2 linked regions of the Colwellia sp. M166 genome follow. The main gene of each other region encodes a partner of the protein of the gene in region 2 in a complex. Links are inferred from orthologs where the notes say so. Each region holds a gene or a part of one and is shown on either strand. Other genes may lie near its edges. The genes, in order: xseB and xseA.

Region 1 (8,952 bases), 1.7 Mb from region 2 along the record:
AGGTATACTACCTTTGAAAGTGCTGAGTTAGTGATGCCGCGCATTATAAAACGTGATGGTTCTCGTGAACCTTTCAACGAAGATAAAATGCGCAGTGGCTTATTACGAGCCTTAGAAAAAAGACCGGTTAGCACCGAAGAAATGGAATTGTCGATTAATAAACTTAAATCGCAACTACGAGCTACTGGTGAGCGGGAAGTATCGAGTGAAATGTTGGGAACTATTATTATGAAGCAACTAAAAAGCTTAGATAAAGTTGCTTATATTCGTTTTGCTTCAGTTTATCGTTCGTTTGAAGATATCAAAGAATTTGGTGAAGAAATTGCCCGTTTAGGCGATGATGACTAACGAGTTAAACATAATTAGGCTTAACCTCGAGTGCAATAATGAGTGATTTTTCTTTAGCAGATTATAAGTTTATGCAAGGTGCCATTAATTTGGCAAAGCGTGGCCACTTTACCACTTCGCCTAACCCACGGGTTGGTTGCGTGATCGTGCTCAATGATGAAATTGTCGGCGAAGGTTATCATCAAAAAGCTGGGCAGGGGCATGCTGAAGTTCATGCGTTAAAACAAGCGGGCAACAAGGCGAAGGGCGCTACTGCCTATGTTACATTAGAGCCTTGTAGTCATTATGGTTTAACACCACCGTGTGCAGAAGCGTTAATTAAAGCGCAAGTAGGCCATGTTATTGCCGCTATGGTGGATCCTAATCCGAAAGTATCGGGCCGCGGCCTTGAACTTTTAAATGCTGCAGGTATAACGACACAATTTGGGCTACTTGAGCAAGATGCCCGGGCTTTAAATCCGGGCTTTATTCAATTAATGACCACTAAACTGCCTTATGTTCGCGTTAAGCTTGCCGCAAGCCTTGATGGTAAAACCGCAATGGCCAGCGGTGAAAGTCAATGGATAACCTCGAGTGAAGCGCGCACTGATGTGCAACGCCTAAGAGCGCAAAGTTGTGCGGTTGTTTGTGGCGCCGATTCGGTCATTTTTGATGCTGCCAAGATGACTGTACGTTGGCATGACTTAGGTGAGTTAAAAAATAGCTATGCACAAGCCGATGTTAGACAACCTGTGCGTATTATTATTGATGGCAAAAACCGCTTAACACCTGATCTCGCTATCTTCCAAAGCGAGAGTAAAATATTATTAATTCGACATACTATTGAAAATGACCTAACTTGGCCTCATTTCGTAGAACAAGTGCCTATGGTTAAGGCGAAAAATAGTGATCATATTGATCTTCGTGCATTATTGGCTTATTTAGCTAAACAAGGTTTGAACGATATTTTAATTGAGTCAGGTGCTCAGTTAGCTGGCGCATTTATTAGCGAAAATTTAGTTGACGAATTAGTACTTTACCAAGCGCCTAAACTTATGGGCGCTGACGGAAAAAGCTTAGTTAATATGCCCGACGTTAAGCAGTTATCAGCAGCGAAAAATCTTGATGTTACCGATATTCGCATGATAGGCAAAGATATTAGATTAACGGCAAAATTTAGTCGTTAATATCGATAGGCTGACAAGAGTATTCTTTTCAGTATAAACAGATAAATAAGTGACGAGATAAACAATGTTTACAGGGATCATAGAAGCCGTAGGGCGTTTGAGAGCAATTAATACCTCCGGTGGTGGCGCACGCGTTACTATTGATACTGCAACATTAGACTTGTCAGATGTTAAATTAGGCGACTCAATTGCCACTAATGGCATTTGCTTAACGGTTGTTGCGATAGACAGTGCTAGCTTTAGCGCTGATGTTTCGAGTGAAACATTAGCACGCACAGCTTTAGCTTATTATCAAATAGGTGATAGCGTTAATCTTGAAAAAGCCATGCTACCAACCACGCGTTTTGGCGGCCATATGGTTTCAGGGCATGTTGATTCGGTGAGTGAAATTACCAGCATTGAGCATCAAGGTAATAGTATTGATTACTGGCTGACTATGCCAACAGAACTAGCCGCCTATATTGCCGAAAAAGGTTCAATTACTATTGATGGTACAAGCTTAACCGTTAACAGCTTAACAGCAGATAAGTTTCGTTTAACGATTGTGCCACATACCACACAACAAACTATTATCAATCAATATCAAGTGGGCACTAAAGTTAACCTAGAAGTTGATTTAATCGCCCGATACATTGAAAGATTACTTACCAAGCAAACAGCTGACAAGCCAGAAGCTTCAGGTGTTACACACGCGTTATTAGCGCGCAGTGGTTTTATTAAATAAAGAGGTTGTCATGAATTTAAACACGCCACAAGAGATTATCGACGATATAGCTCAAGGTAAAATGGTCATCCTAATGGATGACGAAGATCGCGAAAATGAAGGTGACTTCATTATGGCAGCAGAAAAAGTTACGCCAGAAGCGATTAACTTTATGGCAACTCATGGCCGTGGCCTTATTTGTATGCCAATGTCAGCAGAACGCTGTGAATTGTTAAAATTACCTTTGATGGTTGATAAAAATGACGCACAATTTACCACTAACTTTACGGTTTCTATTGAAGCTGCTGAAGGTGTTACCACAGGTATTTCTGCTGCTGATCGAGCGACAACCGTATTAGCGGCAGTCGGCAAGGATGCTGATCATAACTCGATCGTACAACCAGGCCATATTTTCCCGCTGATTGCTAAAGATGGTGGTGTTTTAAATCGTGCTGGCCATACTGAAGCAAGTGTTGATTTAGCACGTTTAGCTGGTCTTGAAGCGGCCGCTGTTATTGTTGAAATACTCAATGAAGACGGCACCATGGCGCGTCGTCCTGATCTTGAAGTTATTGCTGAAAAACACGGCGTTAAAATGGGCACTATTGCCGATTTAATTGAATACCGTAATGCTAACGAAACCACCATTGAACGTGTTTCTCAATGTAAGCTACCAACCGCGTTTGGTGATTTTGATCTTACGGTATTTAAAGACACTATTGACGGCCAAGCACATTTTGCCTTAACGAAAGGTGAAATTAATCCAGAAGAGCCCACTTTAGTGCGTGTACACTTAGAAAACACCTTTAGAGATTTATTATTTAGTCAACGCGAAAGTGTCGCTAAATGGCCAATGGCTGATGCGTTAGAAAAAATTGCCAAAGAAGGCGGTGTGTTAGTCCTATTAGGCAAACATGAGTCACCTATGGAGCTTATTGCGCAAGTACAAAAATATGCAAAATTAGACGCCGGTGGAGCTGTTAAAGAAGTTAAACGTCATGTTGGCTCTCGCAACGTTGGTGTTGGCTCACAAATTTTAGCTAATCTAGGAGTCAGTAAAATGCGTTTATTAAGCTCACAGACTAAATATCATTCACTTTCAGGCTTTGGTCTAGAAGTGGTTGAGTATATTGCTGATTAAAAACGGTTTTGTTAAGCGAAATCAACGTACTTGTTATTCAATTGAGTGCGTTGTAATTACTTATCACTAGAATAACTTTTAGCAGCTCAATAAAAAAGCTATTTGATTAAATTCAAATAGCTTTTTTATTATCTTTGAATATGTTTTAAAGGTTTAATTTAAAGCGGTAAACTGCTTTATCTTCTCAAGTATACCTTCACTATCCAAACCAAGCTCTTGGTGAATTTCAGCCTGTGTGCCGTGCTTAATAAAACTATCAGGTAGTCCTATATTGAGGATCTTTTTCGCTATACCTTGGCTTAAAATAAACTCATTAACACCCGAGCCTGCACCACCGGCAATGGCATTATCTTCAACGGTGACGATACAGTCGTGGTTAGCACATAATGTTTTGATGATATCTTGGTCTAACGGTTTAACGAAACGCATATCAACTAACGTGGCATTAATATCTTCTGCGGCTATTTTCGCTTGGCTCAGTGTTGTACCAAAGTTAAGTATCGCCACTTTAGTGGTTGTAGTGCTGTCATCTATTGCACGTATGGTATTAGCTTTACCAAGCTCAATAGTTTCATTGAGTGTAGGTAATTCAGCACCATTGCCACAGCCGCGTGGGTAACGTACAGCAGCTGGGGTAGTTAATTGATAGCCCGTGTTGAGCATTAATTGGCATTCACGCTCATCAGATGGCGCCATAATCGTTAAGTTAGGTATGCAACGCATAAAGCTTAAATCAAATGAACCTTGATGTGTAGGGCCATCAGCACCAACAATACCGGCGCGATCAATAGCAAACAAAACCGGTAAGTTTTGAATAGCAACATCATGAATAAATTGGTCATAGCCACGCTGTAAAAAGCTTGAGTAAATAGCGACAACAGGCTTGCGTCCACCAATAGCTAAACCGGCAGCAAAGGTTACCGCATGTTGTTCGGCAATAGCGACATCAAAATATTGTTCTGGAAAGCGCTGGCTAAATTGCACCATACCAGAGCCTTCTCGCATGGCTGGAGTGATCGCGGCTAGTTTACTGTCTTGCTCGGCTGTTTTGCAGAGCCAATCGCCGAATATGGCTGAATAGCTTGGCAAGCTTGGTGCACTTTTAGGTAATGTTGTTTCTGTGTGATCAAACTTAGGTACAGCATGATACTTGATTGGATCTTGCTCAGCCTGTTGATAACCTTTACCTTTTTTAGTGGCAATATGTAATAACTGAGGGCCTTTTAGGTTGCGCATATTGGAAATAGTATTTACTAAACCGTTAACATCATGACCATCAATAGGGCCAATATAATTAAAGCCCAATTCTTCGAAGAAAGTACTTGGCACTACCATGCCTTTTAAGTGCTCTTCAGCGCGACTAGCAAGTTCTTTAATAGGAGGAATGTTTTTAAGTATCCGCTTACTACCTTCACGAATGCCGGTATATATGCTGCCTGAAAGTAGTTTTGCTAAATGATTATTTAAAGCGCCAACATTTTCTGAAATCGACATTTCATTATCATTTAATATGACGAGCATATCTTTATTGATATCACCGGCATGATTTAATGCTTCAAATGCCATACCCGCAGTCATAGCACCATCACCAATAACGGCAACCACTTTACGGTTTTTCGCTTCTTGCTCTGCAGCAACCGCCAAACCTAAAGCAGCAGAAATTGAAGTGCTTGAATGTCCGACACTCAGCACGTCATATTCGCTTTCTTCGCGCCATGGGAAAGGGTGTAAACCATCTTTTTGACGAATAGTGTGCAGTTGATCGCGACGACCAGTCAATATTTTATGTGGATAGGCTTGATGGCCTACATCCCAAATTAAGTGATCAAATGGTGTGTTATAAACATAATGTAAGGCAACCGTTAGCTCAATAGTGCCTAGCCCTGAAGCAAAGTGGCCACTACTTTTACTGACTGAGTTTAAGAGGTAACGCCTTAATTCTTCACTGGCTTGCGTTAATTTATTTTTATTTATTTTTCGCAAATCTTCAGGCCTGTCAATATTGGCCAGTAAAGGATATTCAGTTAGGTTTATAGTCATATTATTCAATTAAATTTTTTATATTAATGTTTGCGACTAACAATGAAAGTCGCAAAATCGGACAAGCTCTGGGTATTGTAAGGCAAAGTGCTTAAAGCTTGAAGCGCTTGTTGATATAAGTTTTCTGCTTTCTCTTGTGCGCCAGATAAACCCAACAGTGCAGGGTAGGTACTTTTGTTAGCAGCAAGGTCAGAGCCTGTTGGTTTGCCTAACTCTTCTTCCGTTGATGTGATATCGATAATATCATCTCGCACTTGGTAAGCTAAACCAATTAATTTAGCATATTGTACTAATTGTTTTTTATCATTTTCTGTCGCTTGTTGACTGCATTCAGCAGCCATCATAACCGATGCCTCAAGTAAAGCGCCGGTTTTTAAAGAATGTAAGTGCTCTAATTCTGCAAGTGTAATGCTTTTATCTGTGCCAGCTAAATCTAACGCTTGACCGCCACACATACCTTGATAACCTGCGGCATTGACTAAGTAACGTAATAAAATAATACGTTTACTAGTAACAGCTTCAGAGAAATCATGATTGGCAATAATATCAAAAGCTAAGGTTTGTAAACTATCACCAGCGAGAATAGCGGTCGCTTCATCAAAGGCTTTGTGACAAGTCGGTTGACCACGACGTAAGTCATCGTCATCCATTGCCGGTAGGTCATCGTGCAATAAGGAATAGGCATGAATGCACTCAATTGCTGCGGCAACACCGTCAATGTCATGTTGCTCAGCAGCTAAAGCTTCGCCGGTAATATAGGCTAAGTAGGGACGCATACGCTTACCACCAATGAGTAAACCATAACGCATAGCAGCCAATAGTTTTTCATCATTGCGCGCTAAGCTGTCAAGTTTAGCAGTTAAATAAGTGTCAATACGCGCTTGCACATTATCAAGGTTTTTAAGTTTAGTCACTGCTGATAGTCTCGTCAGTATTGAATGGTGATAATTGGCTTTGGCCATTTTTTTCTAGCAAAATATTAATTTGCTGCTCAGCACTTTTTAGCTTTTCTTGATTATGTTGACTTAGGTGCAAACCGCGCTCAAATAAAGCCATTGACTCTTCAAGAGCAAGATCGCCTTGCTCTAAATTTTGCACTATGGTGTCTAATTCATCTAATGATTCTTCAAAGCTTAAATTTTCAATTTTTTTTCTGGCCATGGACTTTTTTAGCGTGATATGAACTCTAGGCGCAAACTTACCTTAGCTGGCGCGCTGGGTCAATTAATGATGAATTTAAGCTGAAGAGTAAAATATTGACATTATCTTCTTAAGTTATTGACAATAAGAGCGATAATAGTCGTAATACGAAAAATATTAGTATTCGCGAAACATCAATTCATCAGGTATTATCAACACAGCGGATATATTCAAGAAAATTTACCGGAGGCATTTGTGGATTTAGCAACGTTAATAGGCATAGTCGGGGCTATAAGTTTACTGATTATGGCAATGTTACTCGCTGGTGACATTAGCATGTTTGCCGATGTGCAATCAGTGATCATTGTATTTGGCGGCTCAATCTTTGTTGTTTTAGCAAATTACAATTTAGGTCAGTTTTTCGGTATTGGGAAAATTGTCGCTAAATCTTTCATGTTTAAATTGGAGAGACCTGAAGAGTTAATCGAGAGAGCAGTTGAAATGGCTGACGCTGCACGTAAAGGCGGTTTTTTAGCGCTAGAAGAGGCTGAAATATCTAATGCTTTTATGCAAAAGGGTGTTGATATGCTAGTTGATGGCCATGATGCCGATGTTGTGCGAGCTACCATGCAGAAGGATATTGATCTGACAACAGAGCGTCATGAGTCAGGTTCTAACATGATGATGGCATTAGCCGATGTTGCTCCAGCTATGGGGATGATTGGTACTCTGATTGGTCTAGTGGCGATGTTATCAAATATGGATGATCCCAAGGCCATTGGTCCAGCTATGGCGGTGGCACTACTAACCACATTATATGGTGCCTTTTTAGCCAACGTTATTGCCATTCCCATCGCCAATAAATTAAAATTACGCATGGCAGAAGAGAAACTGAATCAAGAGTTAGTGCTTGATGCCGTATTAGGAATTCAGGATGGGCAAAATCCGCGGGTAATTGAGGGCTTGTTGAAGAACTATCTTGCTGAAGGTAAGCGAGCTGTGGATACCACCGAAGAATAGCGGGAGTTAATTATGGCAGATAAATGTAAGTGTCCACCTCCAGGGCTACCGGCATGGATGGGAACATTCGCCGACTTAATGTCGCTATTGATGTGTTTTTTCGTCTTGCTTTTATCATTTTCTGAAATGGATGTCTTAAAGTTCAAGCAAATTGCGGGTTCAATGAAATTTGCTTTTGGTGTACAGAATAAAATTGAAGTTAAAGATATTCCCAAAGGTACCAGTATTATTGCTCAGGAGTTTCGTCCAGGTAAACCTGAGCCAACACCGATTGAAGTTATTCAACAGCAAACCATGGAAATGACCCAGCAAATGTTGGAATTTCAAGCCGGTGATGAAACCTCTGCGGGTGGTCGTCAAGAGCAACGTGGTACTGAACGTGGCGGACAATCACAAAGTACTGCTGATGAAATGTCAGCACAAGCCATGCAAAAAGCGAAAGATGACTTAGAGCAAGCCTCACAAGAACAAGTTAATGAGTTAGTAAAGAAAATTGCTGAACAAATGGAGCAGCAAATTCAAGATGGTGCTATTGAGTTAGAGTCTTTAGGGCAGCAAGTTATCATTCGTATTCGTGAAAATGGTTCCTTTCCTTCTGGTTCGGCCTTTTTACAACCGCAGTTTAAGCCGATCATGCGTGAAATAGGTTTACTCTTGAACACAGTGCCAGGTGAAATAATGATATCGGGTAATACTGATAATCAAGGTATAAATTCAGAATTGTTCACTTCTAATTGGGATTTATCCAGTAAACGTGCGGTGGCAATTGCCCATGAAATTATCAAAGTACCTGGCTTTGATCAATCTCGTTTATTGGTTGTAGGACATGCGGATACTCGACCCTTAGTGCCGAATACGAATAGATTTAATCGTCGTCGAAACCGTCGTGTAGAAATTGCTATTAACCAAGGTAAAGCGAAGGAAACGGCTCCTATTTCAATTAGCCAATAATAAATGTTGCTGATTATTAATTAACCTTTAAGGGGTACAAACGCTGTACTCCTTTTTTATTTTTATAGCCATACTACCTCAAGATGCGAACTTCAGCTGAATCTAGCAGTGTCATGGGTATATAGTCTTATACCAATTTGATTAAATTTTTTCTCAATTCAGAGCGCTTCTCTTATGTGCAAAAACAAGGCGAATTTGTTTCGGTTTAGTCACTCTAAATCAAATAAATTTAACGAAGCTAGTGAATATCGAGAAAGCTCCCAGAGCTCGATTTTAAAAGGTTTACCTGCTGCGTTATTGATTTTGACAAGGTGCTCACAAGGATGTGAGTCATTAGAACAACGCTGGAGCAGTTGTCGAGAATAACCCTTATCTTCAATCAATACCTTGCCTGCATCTAGGTACTTAGGTTCAGTCTGGAACTATGAACCTGTGCCGCTAAG
Region 2 (4,976 bases):
GCATCAAGCCTAAAATCTCAGCACGTGATGCGCCTTCTTTAACGGTAACTAATTTATCTTTTTTGGTCATTAAGGCCGAAACAGGTTTAGTTAAATCGGTTTCAAAGCGTAAATCACGACCGGTAATAATACCGACGAGCTTATTTCCTTCATCAACAACAGGAAAACCAGAAAAACCCAGTTCATCCGCTAAGCGCATGGTATCTAAAATACTTGCACTCGGGTTGACGGTTACGGGGTCGGAAACAATACCACTTTCAAATTTCTTAACTTTAGAAACATTTTTGGCTTGTTCAGCAATAGTCATGTTTTTATGAATAAAACCTAAACCGCCCTCTTGCGCTAAAGTAATGGCTAAACGTGCTTCTGTTACTGTGTCCATCGACGCAGAAATCATAGGAACATTTAAATTGATCTTTCGAGTTAATTTTGTTTTTAAGTCGGCAGTATGAGGCAGTACCGTAGAATGGGCTGGTACTAGTAAAACATCGTCAAAGGTTAACGCTTCTTGGGCAATTCTTAACATCGCAACATCTCTCTAAAATGAGTGGTTAGGGAGGAAATATTGCGGCAGAATTTTAACCGCTTTCCCTGCGAAGGTAAACTTATAAATGCAATAAAACGAAAATAAACTGTCGATGATCACCGAAACAAATATATAATAGCGCGTAACTATTCCATTATTACGCCTTAACAATAAAAAAAGTAACACATTTATGGCTCAACAGCATATTCTACAAGTAAGTGAACTAACGAAAAAAGTACGTTTTATCTTAGAAAGTGAGTTAAATACCGTCTGGTTATGTGGCGAAATATCTAATTTTATTGCTGCCAGCTCCGGACATTGGTATTTATCACTAAAAGATCAAAAGTCACAAGTTCGCTGTGCGATGTTTAAAGGTAATAATCGCCGCGTTAGAATAGCCCCACAAAATGGCCAACAAGTATTAGTACGCGCTAAAGTATCACTTTATGAACCACGAGGTGACTTTCAGCTCATTATTGAGCAAATGGAACCTGCTGGTGAAGGACTATTACGTCAGCAGTATCAATTATTAAAAGATAAACTGCATGGAGAAGGCTTATTTGAATTACATCATAAGCAGGCAATTCCTAAGCTCATTCAAACCGTAGGTATTGTAACTTCTCCTACCGGTGCTGCGGTAAAAGACATCATCACAGTACTAAAAAGAAGAAACCCATTATTAAAAGTCATTATCTACCCAGCATTGGTACAAGGTGAACAAGCTAAATACGATATAGCTCAGGCCATTACTATCGCCAACCAACGCAATGAAGTTGATGTGCTATTAGTCGGGCGTGGCGGTGGTTCGCTAGAAGATTTATGGGCTTTTAATGAAGAGATGGTTGCTCGTGCTATTTTCCAGTCGACAATACCAACCATTAGTGCCGTAGGCCATGAGATTGATACGACACTATCTGATTATGTCGCCGATTTAAGAGCCCCTACCCCCTCAGCCGCCGCAGAAATAGTTTCTGCTGATATCGATGAGCGTATTAATAAAGTAGTTGAATTACTCAAGCGCGGACAGTTTGCTCTAAAACAGCAATTAAAACGCTCAAGTCACCTATCAAATACCTTAGGTCATAGATTAAGCCAAGTACATCCTGAACAACAGTTACAAAATAAACAACAAAAATCTGATCAGCTGACCATGCGCTTACAAAGCTTAATTTCTCGAGGGTTTAATCAGCTTAAACAAAAGCCTAAATATCTTGAACAGCGACTTCTCAATGCCGCACCAACACAGACAATAAAGCAGCATCAACAGCAACTGACTCAGCTTAAGAGTCAGCTTATCGGCGCGCAACAACGATTATTAATCGCCAAACAAGAAAGCTTCTCTCATCAATGCGAACAACTACATATCGTCAGCCCACTAGCCACTATCGCCCGAGGCTATAGCATTGCACGTGATGAACAGCAAAAACTAATCAAAAGTATTAAAGATATTAGTGTCGAAGATAATATAAAACTAGAAGTTTCAGACGGAATAATAGCCGCTCGTATTATCGCAATCGAGAAAATTAATGCGGTGAAATAACCGCTTGTTGTAAGAGCTTGGTAACTTCTAATTTACTTGAGTCATCAAATTTAACCCCTAACATAATGCCATCACTTTGCACTTTGCTGTTACAGATTTCAGCTTCTAGCTTAAGGTTTTTCAAGCCTTGGAAGTCTTCAATGATAATTTCTATCGGTTTGTCATCGCTCAAGGTTAATTTTTCGCCATTATTAATCATAAGCTGGCAACCTGTAACTGAAATATCTGATATCACTGAGCCCCAGTATTCATCTTTAACTTTAACTTTTGCTTTAATGTAAGTTTCAATTCGTACGGAAGAGCGTAAGTTTTGTAAACTAACCTCGCGCGGAAATTCCAGCACAATAATACGTGAAGGTATTTGAATGGTTTGTTTAATGTTAGAAACAAAAGCGACGACGGCACCTTCATGACCTTCAATAAGTCCGCGGACAGTTACGCCCATGCCCTGAGCAATGTATTGGGAAAAATTACCTAATTTTGAACTATCAGGATATTGTACTAAAACGTAATTTTTTGGCATATAACCAATAAAAAATGAACGGAACTTACCCCGCTGACCAGCAGGTGTAGACATATCCAACGTCACTGTAGCTCCTGGCTGTAATAAAGCTAAATTGCGATTTAATCGCCCTATTATTTCCATTTTTACCGGGGTATCAGACATGATTTTCCAAAATATTTAGCCTAAAATAATCAAAAAAATATAAATTTATTAGCAATTTTACAGTAGCGGAATACTGGCCTGAAAGCAATATCCTTTGTTGGCTATGTCGCTATAATTGCCTATAAAAAAAGCTGATTTTATCAATCAGCTTTTCATTAGTAGCATGGTATTTTACTTAACTAACCTCAGCTCGGGATAAGAATTAATTAAATTGAACTAAGTGCCCGTTCCACGATCCGATCTTTCGACCAAGAAAAAACAGAAAGATAATAAGGAACGGGCATGAATAAACTAGTTGAAATATTCTGTGATGTCGATGATTTTTGTCGCGTATTTATCCCACAATGGGAGAAACAATTAATTGCTGATGGAAGTATCAAGCGAAATCGTCCATGCCGTATGGCTATGAGTGAGATAATCACTATATTAATTGCTTTTCATACATCAAATCATCGCGACTTTAAAAATTATTATAAAGGTTATATTGCTAAGTTTTATCGTTCACATTTCCCTAGCTTATTGAGCTACACTCGATTTTTAGAAGTGATGCCTAAAGCGGTCGTTCCACTTTCTAGCTACTTTTCAATACTTAAAGGTGAGTCTACAGGTATTGAGTTTATTGACTCTACAAGCATAAAAGTATGCCATAACTTAAGAATTCCTAGACATAAAACATTTGACGGTATAGCCGAACGGGGCAAAGGAACAATGGGTTGGTTTTATGGGTTCAAACTACATTTAGTCACTAACTTTAGAGGTGAAATAGTTGAGGCTAAATTAACTACTGGCAATGTTCACGACACAAAGCCCGTATTAGCCTTAGCTAAAAACTTAAAAGGGAAGTTATATGCAGATAAAGGCTATATAAGCAAAAAATTAACAGTTGGTTTGAAGGAAAAAGGAGTTGATTTGATAACAACCGTGCGCCGTAATATGAAAGCCAAAGCTATGTCGTTATGGGATAGAGCAATGTTATCTAGACGGTTTATTATTGAAACGATAAATGATCAATTGAAGAATATATCTCAAATAGAGCATTCGCGTCATCGTAGCCCTAATAGTTTTATGTTGAATTTACTGGCAGGTTTAGTGGCTTATTGCCTTAAAGAAAATAAGCCAACCCTTAATATTAGTGACGTAGAGAAGAATGCTATGGTTAGGGCTTAACCCGATCTGAGGTTAACTAGTCTTTCTTATAACCTTGTGTTGCCCGCGCCATTTTCTTTTGCTCGGTATAGGTCAACTTTTTCTTACCAGCAAATGGATTAGAGGTTTCTCTAAACTCAATTCTGATTGGTGTGCCCATAATTTTTAATGATTTACGGTAGTAGTTCATCAAATAGCGCTTGTAAGAAATCGGTAAGTTCTTCGCTAAATTACCATGGATAACAATAATTGGCGGGTTATAACCACCGGCATGAGCATATTTTAATTTAATACGGCGACCTTGATGCATTGGTGGCTGATGATCAAACACCGCCATATCTAGAATCTTAGTTACCATAGAAGTAGAAATACGTTTCGTCGCTGAAACAAATGCTTCTTCGACTGACTCATATAAATGACCAACACCTGTACCATGTAGCGCTGAAATAAAATGAATACGGGCAAAATCAATAAAGCCTAAACGACGGTCTAACTCAGATTTAATACGATCTTTAACATGATCATCTAAACCATCCCATTTATTTACCGCTAACACTAAAGAGCGTCCGGCTTCTAAAATAAAGCCAAGCAAACTTAAGTCTTGATCGCTAATGCCTTCTTGGGCATCAATAATCAGTAAACAAACATTGGCATCTTCTATCGCACGTAAGGTTTTAATCACTGAAAACTTTTCAACAATATCAGTGACATTTTTACGGCGACGAATACCTGCGGTGTCAATCAGTGTATATGGTCGACCATTGTGTTCCATTGGGATATAAACACTATCTCGCGTGGTACCGGGCATATCAAATACCACAACTCGGTCTTCACCCAAAATGCGATTAGTTAGCGTTGATTTACCAACATTAGGCTTACCAATAATAGCCAGTTTAATGGTGTCGGTTTCTTCTGGCGCTTCATCGATATTTTTCTGATCTAATGCTTCATTATTAATGTTTTCGTCATACTCACCATCAAACTCATCATTTTCTTGTGCTTGTGGTCTGCCCAGCTCTTCAATATGAGGCGTTAATGCCAGCGTTAATAGTTGGGTAACACCACGACCGTGTGCAGCCGCAATCTGGTGTACTGCA

The links.
Region 1: the proteins of xseA (region 2) and xseB are in contact, whole or in part, in a cryo-EM structure (PDB 8TXR), measured with the Escherichia coli proteins. The link is inferred for Colwellia sp. M166 from one-to-one orthologs.

What each region holds. Positions count from the first base shown.
Region 1 is NZ_CP040755.1:1,874,813-1,883,764, reverse strand. The notes cover bases 4,933-7,720. They hold xseB (exodeoxyribonuclease VII small subunit), read right to left. Parts: upstream 6,560-7,720; coding sequence 6,305-6,559; downstream 4,933-6,304. Other genes in these bases: FGD67_RS08495 (flagellar motor protein MotB), read left to right, coding at 7,571-7,720; pomA (flagellar motor protein PomA), read left to right, coding at 6,794-7,558; ispA ((2E,6E)-farnesyl diphosphate synthase), read right to left, coding at 5,422-6,312; dxs (1-deoxy-D-xylulose-5-phosphate synthase), read right to left, coding at 4,933-5,398. Outside these bases: transcriptional regulator NrdR, read left to right, coding at 1-348; bifunctional diaminohydroxyphosphoribosylaminopyrimidine deaminase/5-amino-6-(5-phosphoribosylamino)uracil reductase RibD, read left to right, coding at 387-1,514; FGD67_RS08525 (riboflavin synthase), read left to right, coding at 1,579-2,238; ribBA (bifunctional 3,4-dihydroxy-2-butanone-4-phosphate synthase/GTP cyclohydrolase II), read left to right, coding at 2,249-3,358; more of dxs, read right to left, coding at 3,512-4,932; more of FGD67_RS08495, read left to right, coding at 7,721-8,509. UniProt on the Escherichia coli protein: Bidirectionally degrades single-stranded DNA into large acid-insoluble oligonucleotides, which are then degraded further into small acid-soluble oligonucleotides.
Region 2 is NZ_CP040755.1:3,583,737-3,588,712, reverse strand. What follows is about bases 1-2,891. They hold xseA (exodeoxyribonuclease VII large subunit), read left to right. Parts: upstream 1-716; coding sequence 717-2,066; downstream 2,067-2,891. Other genes in these bases: FGD67_RS16220 (PilZ domain-containing protein), read right to left, coding at 2,050-2,733; guaB (IMP dehydrogenase), read right to left, coding at 1-526. In the rest of the region: FGD67_RS16215 (IS982 family transposase), read left to right, coding at 3,016-3,900; ribosome biogenesis GTPase Der, read right to left, coding at 3,917-4,976. UniProt on the Escherichia coli protein: Bidirectionally degrades single-stranded DNA into large acid-insoluble oligonucleotides, which are then degraded further into small acid-soluble oligonucleotides.